2 regions of the Nocardioides ochotonae genome follow, and region 1 is predicted to be linked to the other one. Evidence: riboswitches for the same ligand, from Rfam matches in the RefSeq annotation. Region 1 holds a riboswitch; the other holds the start of a gene.
What was found. A riboswitch is a leader RNA that binds a small molecule or an ion and turns the genes downstream of it on or off. The one in region 1 is predicted to bind cyclic di-AMP.

Region 1 (5,325 bases):
GGCACGACCGTAGGGCGCGGCACCGACAACCCCGCGACGCCGCGCGGCATAGGCTGGTCACGATGGACGACGTCGTGAGCACCACCACGGAGCCGGGGCTGGAGACGCTTCCGGCGCCGGTGCGCGCCCGCGTCGTCGCCCGCGCCGCCGAGGTGCTGCCCGAGGTCCCGCGGCTGCCGCCGAGCCTGCGCCGGGTCGCGGCGTTCGCGCCGGCCCGCCGCGGCCGGCTCGGCGCCGGCGCGATCACCGCGGCGCTGGCCGACGACGACCTGCGGGAGCGGGTGGCGGTGCAGCTGACGGCGCGCGGACCGGCGGCCGCGGACCCCGTCGACGCGCTGGCGCTCGCGTGGCTGCTGCGCCCGGAGGGCTGGACCGCGGTGCTCGCCGACGGGGTACGCCGCCTGGAGGAGCAGACCGGCACCGGGGCGCGCGAGGCGGAGGTGGAGCGGCTGCGGGCGCGCCTGGAGCAGGCCGAGCAGGCGCACCGCGAGCTGCGCGCCAGCCACCGGGTGCAGGTCGATGAGTACAAGTCCGAGATCAGCACGCTGCGCCGCCGCCTCGGCGAGAGCCGGGCGGCCGAGCGCGCTGCCCGGTCCGGGGAGGAGAACGAGCTGCGCGAGGCCGTCGCCGCGCGCGAGGAGGCGCAGGCCCAGGCGGCCGCCCACCTCAAGGAGGTCCGCCGGCTGCGCGCCCAGGTGAGCGGGCTCGAGGAGGAGCTCGCCGCGGGCCGTCGTACGACGCGCGCGGCGAAGGACGAGGGGACGGTGCGGGCCCGGGTGCTGCTGGAGACGCTGCTCGACGCGGCCGGTGGGCTGCAGCGCGAGCTCGCGCTGCCACCGGTCTCGGGCAACCCGGCTGACCGCGTGGAGGCCGAGGTGGCCGGCGCGGGGGAGCGCGGCCCGGGCGGTGGTCCGGTCCGGCCCTCGGTGACGCCGGCCCTGCTCGAGCAGTACCTCGCCATGCCGCGGGCGCGGCTGGTCGTCGACGGCTACAACGTCAGCAAGACCGCCTGGCCCCAGTCCTCGCTGGAGGCCCAGCGGATCCGGCTGCTCAAGGCGCTGGCACCCGTCGTGGCGCGCACCGGCGCGGAGACGACGGTGGTCTTCGACGCCGCCGCCTCGAGCCACCGCCCGGTGGTCGGCGCCCCGCGCGGGGTGAAGGTGCTGTTCAGTCCCGAGGGCGTGATCGCCGACGACGTGATCCGCGACCTCGTCACGGCGGAGCCGGTGGGCCGCGTCGTGCTGGTGGTCACCAGCGACGGGGCGCTCGGGGCCGACGTGGCCCGCGCCGGTGCCCGGGTGGTCCCCTCCGACGTGCTGCGTGCGCTGCTCGACCGCACGGCCTGATCACACCGACGGGCCGGCCGACGTACCCGCCCGACACGCCGTACCGGCCCGCGGTGGGCTGACTGTCGGTGGTCGCTGTCAACGTGCGCAGCATGACGACGAGGATCGACTGCGACACCTGCGTGGTGCGCGCCCTGGCCTGCCACGACTGCGTGGTGACGGTGCTCCTGGGCCCGCCGCCGGAGCTCACCTTCGACGACGACGAGCGCCGAGCGCTCGACATCCTGGCCGAGGGCGGGCTGGTGCCCCCGTTGCGACTGGTGAGTGCGGTCGACTCGCCCTACACCGAGTCGGCGTGAACCGCGTCGCCGGCGCCGGGGTCCGCATGTGACCCGTCGGTAAATTCCCGTCCGCTTGCAGGGAGGCGGATTGGCTGCGCCGGATGGGTGGGGTTAACGTGTCGTCATCAGGTGCCCGTGGGAGTGGATCACTCGATCCGCGCGGGCACCGCGCTGAGTCCCGGGCCGTTCTCGAACGGCCCAGGAACCGGGGAACCACCATCACCTGGGGTGAATCCCTCGCAAGGCGGAGTGCGCAAGCACTCCGAGGAGCGGGGGTAGGGCAAGTCGTGCCCGAACCCGACAGCTCACCCGGTAGGCGTACGACATGCAAGGGAGACCGCCCGCTCGTGCAGCACGGTCGCAAGCGATTCATCAGTGCCCTCGCCGGCACCGGACTCATCGGGGCCATCGCGCTCAGCCCCTCGACCCCGGCCAACGCCGAGCCCGACATCGACGATGTCAAGGAGCGGGTGGATCGGCTCTACCACGAGGCCGAGCAGGCCTCGGAGCGCTACAACGACGCCAAGCTCGAGCTGGCCGACCTCCAGGGCGACCTCACCTCGCTGCGCGCCGACGAGAAGCGGCAGGACCAGCGCCTGTCCGGCGTGCGCGACCAGGTCGCCGACTCGATCGTGACCCAGTACACCGGCCAGGGCCTCTCGGCCGCCGGTGAGGTCTTCGTCTCCGACGACCCCGGTGCCTTCCTCGCCTCGCTCACCACGATGGCGGCCTTCAACGATCTCCAGGGCGAGCTGCTCGGCAGCTACACCACCGAGGTCAAGGCCCTCGAGCTGCGCCGCGAGGCCACCGAGAGCCGGATCGCCAAGGTCGCGGAGACCAAGGAGGAGATGGCCGAGCAGAAGGAGGCCATCGAGGAGAAGTTCGACGAGGCCCAGGCTCTGCTCGACCGCCTCGAGGCCGAGGAGCGCGAGGCGCTCGTCTCGCGCAGCGCTTCCCGCGAGGACGCCCCGGCTCCCGCCAGCGTCCCCGCCTCGGGTCGCGCCGGCGCGGCGATCCAGTACGCCATGGCCCAGGTCGGCGACGCCTACGTCTACGGTGCCGCGGGCCCCAGCGCCTTCGACTGCTCCGGGCTGACCATGATGGCGTGGGCCCAGGCCGGCGTCGCGCTGCCGCACTCCTCGAGCGCGCAGTTCTCCTCGGGTCCGCGGATCTCCGAGGGTGACCTCCAGCCCGGCGACCTGGTCTTCTACTACAGCCCGATCAGCCACGTCGGCATGTACATCGGCAACGGCCAGATCGTCCACGCGGCCAACCCGGGCAGCGGTGTGACCACCGCGCCGCTGCACTCCATGCCCTACGTCGGCGCCGTCCGCCCGGGCTGATCGCCCTGGCACACGAGCCGTCCGCGAAGGCCGGTCACCCACGTCGGTGGGTGGCCGGCCTTTCGCTGTTCCTGCTGCTGGCGCTCCTCGCAGGCGTCGCGCTCGTGCTCACCTCCGGCCCCCATGTCGCCCCCGAGCGCGAGGACGGGGTCACGCCCGGCGCGGTCGACCCCGCCGGGGCCGTCCGGGCACTGGCGGCGCTGGAGCGGGCGGTCGGCGAGCGGCAGGACCCCGGGGCCGGCCCCGAGGACGTCGCGCACATCGTGGCCAACGCCCGCCGGCTGCGGGTCACCGACTTCAGTCTGCGCTACATCGATGCCACCGCCCCGGCCGACGACGAGGGCCGCTGGCGCGCCGCCGTCGAGGCGACCTGGCGCTTCGCGGGCTTCGACACGGAGGTCGCCCGCGCCGAGCTGGAGGTGGCGCTGCGCTCCGCTCCCTCCTCTCCCTCCGGTCCCTCCTTCAGGGACGGCGTGGTGATCGAGTCCGTCGGCGGCGCCGGGCGCGCGCCGCTGTGGCTGGCGACGGCGGTGCAGGTCCGCCGCACCCCGGAGACCCTCGTGCTGGTCGCCGCGAGCGCCGACGACGCGCCCCGCTACGCCGCGCTGGCGCGCGCGGCGGTCCCCGTCGTACGCCGGGTGCTGCCGTCGTGGCGCCCGCGCCTGGTGGTGGAGGTGCCGGCGTCCTCGCGCGACCTGGACCGGGCGCTCGGCGCCGAGCCGGGGACCTATGCGGGGATCGCCGCGGTCACCGCCACCGTCGACGGCTCCCGCGACCGTGGCGCGCCGACCCACGTGCTGGTGAACCCCGAGGAGTACGACCGGCTGCGCCGCTCGGGGGCGCAGGTGGTGATGAGCCACGAGGCGGTGCACGTCGCCACCGGCGTCGCGACCAGCTCGATGCCGCTGTGGCTGCTGGAGGGCTTCGCCGACTACGTGGCGCTGCGCGACGTGGACCTGCCGGTCTCGACGACCGGCGCCCAGATCGTGCGTCAGGTGCGCGAGCGCGGCGCCCCCCGGGCGCTGCCGGACGTGCGCGCCTTCGACGTCGCCAACGGCGGGCTCGGTGCGGTCTATGAGAGCGCGTGGCTGGCGGCCGTGGTGCTCGCCGAGCGGGCGGGGGAGGCCGGGCTGGTCGAGGTCTACGAGAGCGTGCGCGACGGGGAGGACCTCGACGCCGTGCTCGACAGGATCGCGGGGTGGGACGTGGACGCGCTGACCACCGCCTGGCGCGAGCGGCTGCGAGACTTGGCGGCGTGACCCCAGAGCACCGGCCGGCAGCGCTCGGCGTCAGCATCGTGGCCGGCCTGCTCTTCGTCGCCCTCGCGGCGTGGCTGGTGCCGTGGGACCCGGTCCCGGGCGGCGACCTGACCCCGGCCGATCCCGCGGCGTACTTCGGCGCCGAGCACCTCGCGCGCGCCGAGACCTTCACCACCTGGTCACGGGTGTGGAGCTGGAGCTCGTTGGCGGTCTCGCTCCTGGTGGCCTGCTGGTTCGGCTTCACCCGGCGCGGCCGGGCGGTGGTCGCGCGCGTGCAGCGCGGGCCGTGGTGGCTGCAGGTGGTCCTCGCGGTCGCCTTCCTCGACCTCGTCGGTCGGCTGGTCACCCTTCCCTTCGGCATCCGGCAGCGCCTGCACCTGCGCGAGTACGGGCTCTCGGTGCAGTCGTGGGACGGGTACGCCGCCGACCTGGTCACGGGCGAGCTGCTCGACATCGTCGTGACCTCGCTGGCGCTGCTCGCGGTCATGGCCTGCGCGCGCCGCTGGCGCCGGGCCTGGCCGGTGATCGCCGCGGGCGTCGCGGCGACGCTGGTGATGCTGGGGTCCTTCGTCTACCCGATCGTGGTGGAGCCGCTGTTCAGCTCCTTCACCACGCTGCCGGACGGTGCGCTGCGCGACGGTGTCCTCGCCCTCGCCGAGGAGGAGGGGGTCGACGTCGACGAGGTGCTGGTCAACGACGCCTCCCAGCGCACCACGACCCTCAACGCCTACGTCTCGGGGTTCGGTGGGACCCGGCGCGTGGTCCTCTACGACACCCTCGTCGAGGAGCTGCCGCAGGACCAGGCGCTGACGGTGGTCGCGCACGAGCTGGCCCACGCGCGCCACGACGACGTGCTGGTGGGGTCGGTGCTCGGCGCGAGCGGTGCGGCGTTCGGCGTCGGCCTGCTCGGGCTGGTGCTCGGTGGCCGGCGCCGGGCCACCCGGCTCGGGGACCCCGCGTGCGTGCCGGTCGTGCTGGCGCTGGTCGCGCTCGCGACCTTCCTGTCCAGCCCGGTGCAGAACACGATCAGCCGCCACATCGAGCTGCGCGCCGACGTCGACGCGCTGCGCGCCACCGACGATCCCGAGACGTTCGT
Region 2 (5,325 bases), 590 kb from region 1:
CGCGCCGGCTGCCCTCGGAGGACGCCACCGCGCTGGCCAAGGAGATCGCCGAGGAGCTCCAGCGCGCCCACCCCGACCGGGTGACCGCGACGATGACCAAGTCGCGCCGTGGCGGCAAGGTGTTCCTCGACTGGTCGCAGAACGCCGGCTCCAAGACCACCATCTCGCCGTACTCGCTGCGCGGGAAGGAGCGGCCGACGGTGGCGACGCCGGTGACCTGGGAGGAGGTCGAGGCCGGCGCCGAGGACCCCGAGGGCCTGGGCCAGTTCCTGTTCGGCGAGGTGCTCGAGCGGGTCGCGGAGCACGGCGACCTGTTCGGCTGACCTGTCGATCCGAGGCGCGACGGGCCGGCCGCCGCGCGGCGGCCGGCGATGTTACCGCCCCGTAGGGGACGCGTGGTGTCGGCGTGGGGCGCAGGAGAGAGGGGCGCTCCTAGCGTGGGCACGCCACGCAGCCACCGACCCGGAAGGACCGCCCGATGGCGCCGACGTCCCGCAGGAGCAGCTCCTCGCGACGGGTGCTGGTGGTCGCCGCGGCGCTGGGTGGGGCGGCGCTGGTGGTCCTCGGCCTCGGCGGGCCGGGCGTGACGGTCGGGGCCGCCGACGGGGTGCGCCTGGAGCCGGTCGCCGACACCCGACACGCGACGCTGGTGGTGAGCGAGCTGGAGCCGGGGGAGCAGGTCACCCGCGACCTGACCATCGCCAACGACACCTCGCAGCCAGCGCGGCTGACCCTCGTCGAGCACGGCGAGGAGACGCCCTTCGGCGCGGAGCCGCTCGAGGTCTCGATCTCCCAGGACGGGCGTCAGGTGTACGCCGGCCCGCTCGGGGGTCTCGGTGACTACGCCCAGGACCTCGGGCTGCTGCCGGGCGGGGGCGACACCACCCTCACCTTCACCGTGGCCCGCGACCACGCGGCGGGGGAGGGGCCGACCGAGGACGTGGAGATCGCCTACACGTGGGCGACGAGTCCGGCCTGAGTCTGCAACATCGAGTTTCCGGGGGACGCCGGGCCCTATGCTTCGGCCATGGCCCCGCGCGTTCTCGTCGTCGAAGACGAAGAGGACATCGCCTATCCGCTCGTCCGCACGCTCGAGCGTGAGGGGTACGTCGTGGAGTGGGTCGACACCGGTCTCCGGGCGCTGGAGATCCTGGCCTCCGATCCCTCCGACGTGCTGCTGCTCGACCTCGGCCTGCCCGACCTCGACGGGCTCGAGGTCTGCCGCAAGTCCCGCGAGGCGGGGTACCTCGGGGCGATCCTGATCCTCACCGCCCGGGCCAGCGAGATGGACCGCGTGGTCGGGCTCGACTACGGCGCCGACGACTACCTCGCCAAGCCGTTCGCCCTGGCCGAGCTGCACGCCCGCATCCGGGCGCTGCTGCGCCGTACCGCCGGCACCGGCTTCGGGACCGAGGACAGCGGGCAGGGCGCGCTGCGCGTGGACGTCGCGGCCCGGCGGGTCTACGCCGGCACCGAGGAGGTGGCGCTGACCGGCAAGGAGTTCGACGTCTTGTCGATCCTGGCCGCCAACCGCGACAAGGTGGTCTCCCGCGGCCGGCTGATGGCCGACGTGTGGGACGAGAACTGGTACGGCTCGACCAAGACCCTCGACGTCACGATCGGCCGGCTGCGCCAGAAGCTCGAGAGCGTCGGCGTCACCGACAAGGTGGTCGCGGTCCGCGGCGTCGGCTTCCGCCTCGAGGGCGCGCGCCCGCCGCTCTGAGCCGTTCCCCTGCCGCCCGAGCTGCTCTAGGTTGGCCGGCATGGCTGGCCCGACCGAGACGAGCGGCGGCATCCGGATCCGCGGCACCCGCTTCGGCGGCGTCGCGCGCACGCACTGGCGCCGTACCAACGACGCGATGGACCCCGAGACGCAGTACGTCGAGATCTATCGCAACGTCGCGATGCAGGAGTTCCCCTGGGACATGAACCAGGCGCTGAGCTTCGCGCTGTTCCGCACCTACGCGGTGCCCGGGATCGGCCGGCTGCTCGACCGCACCGGGGAGTTCACGGGCAACACCCAGAAGCGCTACGACGACACGGCGCTGCTGCTCGAGGTGCCGTTCGGCCGCGGCTTCGAGGACCCCGAGGCGCGCGCGGCGATCCGGCGGATCAACCAGATGCACCGCTCCTACGACATCCCCGACCACGAGATGCGCTACGTGCTCAGCACCTTCGTGGTGGTCCCGAAGCGCTGGCTCGACGACTACGGCAAGCGGCCGCTGAGCGACGTGGAGCTGCGCGCGTCGGTGAACTACTACCGCGAGCTCGGCCGGCACCTGGCGATCCCCGACATCCCGGACAGCTACGACGGGTTCGCGCGCCTGATGGACACCTACGAGGCCGAGCACTTCGCCTTCGACGAGGGCGGGCGCCGCGTCGCCGACGCCACGCTCGCGCTGCTGCTCACCTTCCACCCCTCGGTCGCCTCCCGGGCGGTCGAGGTGTTCAGCCGCTCGCTGATGGACCAGCCGCTGCGCGAGGCGTTCGGCTACGACGCCCCCGCGCCCCGGGTCGAGGCGCTCTCGCGCGGCCTGCTGCGCGCCCGCGGCGTACTCCTGCGGGCGTTCCCGGTGCGCCGCGACCCCAAGCGGATCGCCGACCTGCCCTGGATCCGCAGCTACCCCGACGGCTTCCGCGTCGCCGACCTCGGCACCTTCCCCGCCCAGACCCCCACCCCAGGCTGCCCCGTCCCGCACTGACCCCCTCGCCGAGCCGGCCCTCGTGGTTGCGTGAGTCGGGGCTGGTGGTTGCGCTGAACTGGACCTCGCCCCCCGTCGGACGTACCGTCGATGCCTTGACCTGAGCCCAGGTCGCCGACGCAGCGGTACGCCGAGTCCTGCCCGCCGCCTGCGCCGGAAGTCGGACGGTGCGCGCGCCGCCGGGGCAGGAGTGGGGGACCCACCTCTCCACGCGGTCCACGGACCGCTCGGGGCGAAGCCACCCGCGGGTGGCCGGGCACCTTCCAAGCCCGAGCCCGACAGCTCACCTCACAGGCGTGGGAAGGACAGCCCATGCACTCGACCACCCCCACCACCGGTCCCACCACCGCGGAACCCCGCCGCATGACCGGCCCGCTGCGCCACGCCGTACGACTCGCGGCCCGCGTCGTCGGCGCCGGCGCCCTCGCCGTCACCCTGCTCGGGGTCGCGCCGACCCCGCCCGCCGAGGCCGCCTCCGGCGTGACCCTGCAGGCTGTGGCGCCCGCCGCCAGCAAGAAGCCCGCCGCGCGCAAGAAGCAGGAGCGTCGCATCGGCAAGGCGATCTCCGTCGCGCGCAACCAGATCGGCGACCGCTACCGCTACGGCGCCACCGGGCCCGACGCCTTCGACTGCTCCGGGCTGACCAGCTATGCCTTCCGCAAGGCGGGCATCAAGGGGATCCCGCGGACCTCCTCGGCGCAGGCCGGCTGGGCCAAGCGGATCTCGCGCTCGAAGATGCGCCGCGGCGACCTGGTCTTCTTCCACAACGGCGGCCGCGTCTACCACGTCGGCATCTTCACCGGCGTCAAGGACGGCAAGCGCCGCATCATCCACGCGCCGTCGACCGGCAAGCGCGTGCAGGCGGCGAAGATCTGGACCGACTCCTGGTTCGCGGGCACCGCGCGCCGCTGACGCACTCAGGGGACGGGTGAGGGCTCCGCGTCGGCGTCGGTGAACGGCCGGCCGCCGCCGAAGGAGTCGCTCACCTGCCCCGCGTCCAGCACGCGGTACGGCGCCGGCGAGCTCGCCGCGCGTCGGGCCAGCTCCTCCAGCGGCACCGGCCCGCGCGAGGCGACGAGCAGCAGGTTGCCCCCGCGCCGGCCCCGCAGCGTCGCCGGCTCGGCGCTCAGCATCAGCCGCGGCAGGCTCTCGCGCACCGCCGCCACCACCCGCCGGGTCCACGCGAACGGCGCCCGGTCGGCGAGGTTGAGCAGCAGCAGGCCCTGCGCGCCGAGCACCTCCGCCGCCACCGCCGCGGCCTCGCGGGTGACCAGGTCACCCGGCACGCGCCCCTCGGCGTACGCGTCGACGACGATGACGTCGGCGCTCTCCGGGCGCAGCGCCGCCAGGCCCGTGCGGCCGTCCACCGGGCGCACCTTGATCCCGCTGCGCGCCGGCAGCGGCAGCTCCGCGCGCACCCGCTCGGTCACGTGCACGGCCGGCTCGAGCACGATCTGCGCCGACCGCGGCCGGGTCGCCGCCACGTAGCGCGGCAGCGTCATCGCCGCCCCGCCCACGTGCACCACCCGCACCGGCTCACCCGCCGGCGCGCACGCGTCGAGCACGTCGCCGATGCGTCGTACGTAGTCGAAGGCCAGCCGGGTCGGGTCCTCGAGGTCGACGTGGGACTGCTCGTGCCCGTCGAGGCGCAGCACGAACGACCCCGCCCGCTCGGTCGGCACGATCTCGAGAGTCCCGGTGTCCACGGGCCCATCCTCGCAGCCATGCCCGGCCGCGCCGCGCCACGTCGCAGCAGGGTCTACGCCCGTCTCGCCGCCGTTACGCTTCCGCTCAATGCTCAGTGTCCTGGCGCTCGTGATCCCGCTGGCCTTCGCCGGCGCGATCAGCCCGGTCATGCTCACCGAGCAGACCGTGCTGCTGGCCGGGCGCAACGGCCGCCGCGTCGCGGCGAGCTACGCCCTCGGGGTCGCCACGACCTTGCTGGTGCTCCTGTCGCTCCTGGTCCTCTTCGGCAGGTCCATCGCGCTGCCGAAGGAGCCCAGCCTCAGCGCCTCGCTCGACATCGTCCTCGGCACCCTTCTCGTGCTCATCGCCGCCGTGCTCCGGTACCGCCGGCCGCGGTCCCCGAAGCCCGAGAAGTCGCGGGAGCGCGGCGGGCTCAGCCCGAGCCGAGCGCTGGGCTTCGGCGTGTTCTCGATGGCGACGAACTTCACGACGCTGGCGGTCATGGTCCCCATCGCCAAGGAGATCGCCGCCAGCCACCTCGACGTGCTCGCCCGTCTGATCGTGCTCGCCGTCGTGGTCGTCGTGGCGGCGGTGCCGGCCTGGCTGCCGCTCGCGATGACCCTGGTGGCGCCCGGTCCCACCCGTCGCGGTCTGCAGGCGCTGGGCGACTTCATCGACACCCGCGGTCGGTTGGTCACGGTGCTGCTCCTGGCCGCGGTAGGCCTCTTCCTGGTGGTCCGCGGCATCGTGCGCATGGTCGGTCTCTGAGGCCGACAGGGCCCGTTGTCCGCAGATCTGGGTAGAGGGGTTGGCCGTAACCCGCGTCAGGCGGGGGTGGGGGCGTGCTCGCTCGCGACCGCCTTGGCCCAGCGGTAGTCGGCCTTGCCGGCGGGGGTGCGCTTGACCTCGGGGACGACGACCAGGTCGCGGGGGACCT

Region 2: another riboswitch for cyclic di-AMP. It lies ahead of HBO46_RS03915 (C40 family peptidase); the one in region 1 lies ahead of HBO46_RS06770 (C40 family peptidase).

The regions. Positions count from the first base shown of each region.
Region 1 is NZ_CP061769.1:1,385,707-1,391,031, forward strand. Features, by position in the region: gene HBO46_RS06760 (NYN domain-containing protein) at 63-1,346, shown strand; gene HBO46_RS06765 (hypothetical protein) at 1,439-1,645, shown strand; cyclic di-AMP (ydaO/yuaA leader) riboswitch at 1,797-1,947, shown strand; gene HBO46_RS06770 (C40 family peptidase) at 1,975-2,970, shown strand; gene HBO46_RS06775 (hypothetical protein) at 3,021-4,229, shown strand; gene HBO46_RS06780 (M48 family metallopeptidase) at 4,226-5,325, shown strand, end outside.
Region 2 is NZ_CP061769.1:794,058-799,382, forward strand. Features, by position in the region: gene ligD (non-homologous end-joining DNA ligase) at 1-323, shown strand, start outside; gene HBO46_RS03900 (hypothetical protein) at 479-979, shown strand; gene HBO46_RS03905 (response regulator transcription factor) at 1,028-1,723, shown strand; gene HBO46_RS03910 (oxygenase MpaB family protein) at 1,764-2,702, shown strand; cyclic di-AMP (ydaO/yuaA leader) riboswitch at 2,880-3,008, shown strand; gene HBO46_RS03915 (C40 family peptidase) at 3,015-3,614, shown strand; gene HBO46_RS03920 (spermidine synthase) at 3,620-4,408, opposite strand; gene HBO46_RS03925 (GAP family protein) at 4,497-5,156, shown strand; gene HBO46_RS03930 (AMP-binding protein) at 5,213-5,325, opposite strand, start outside.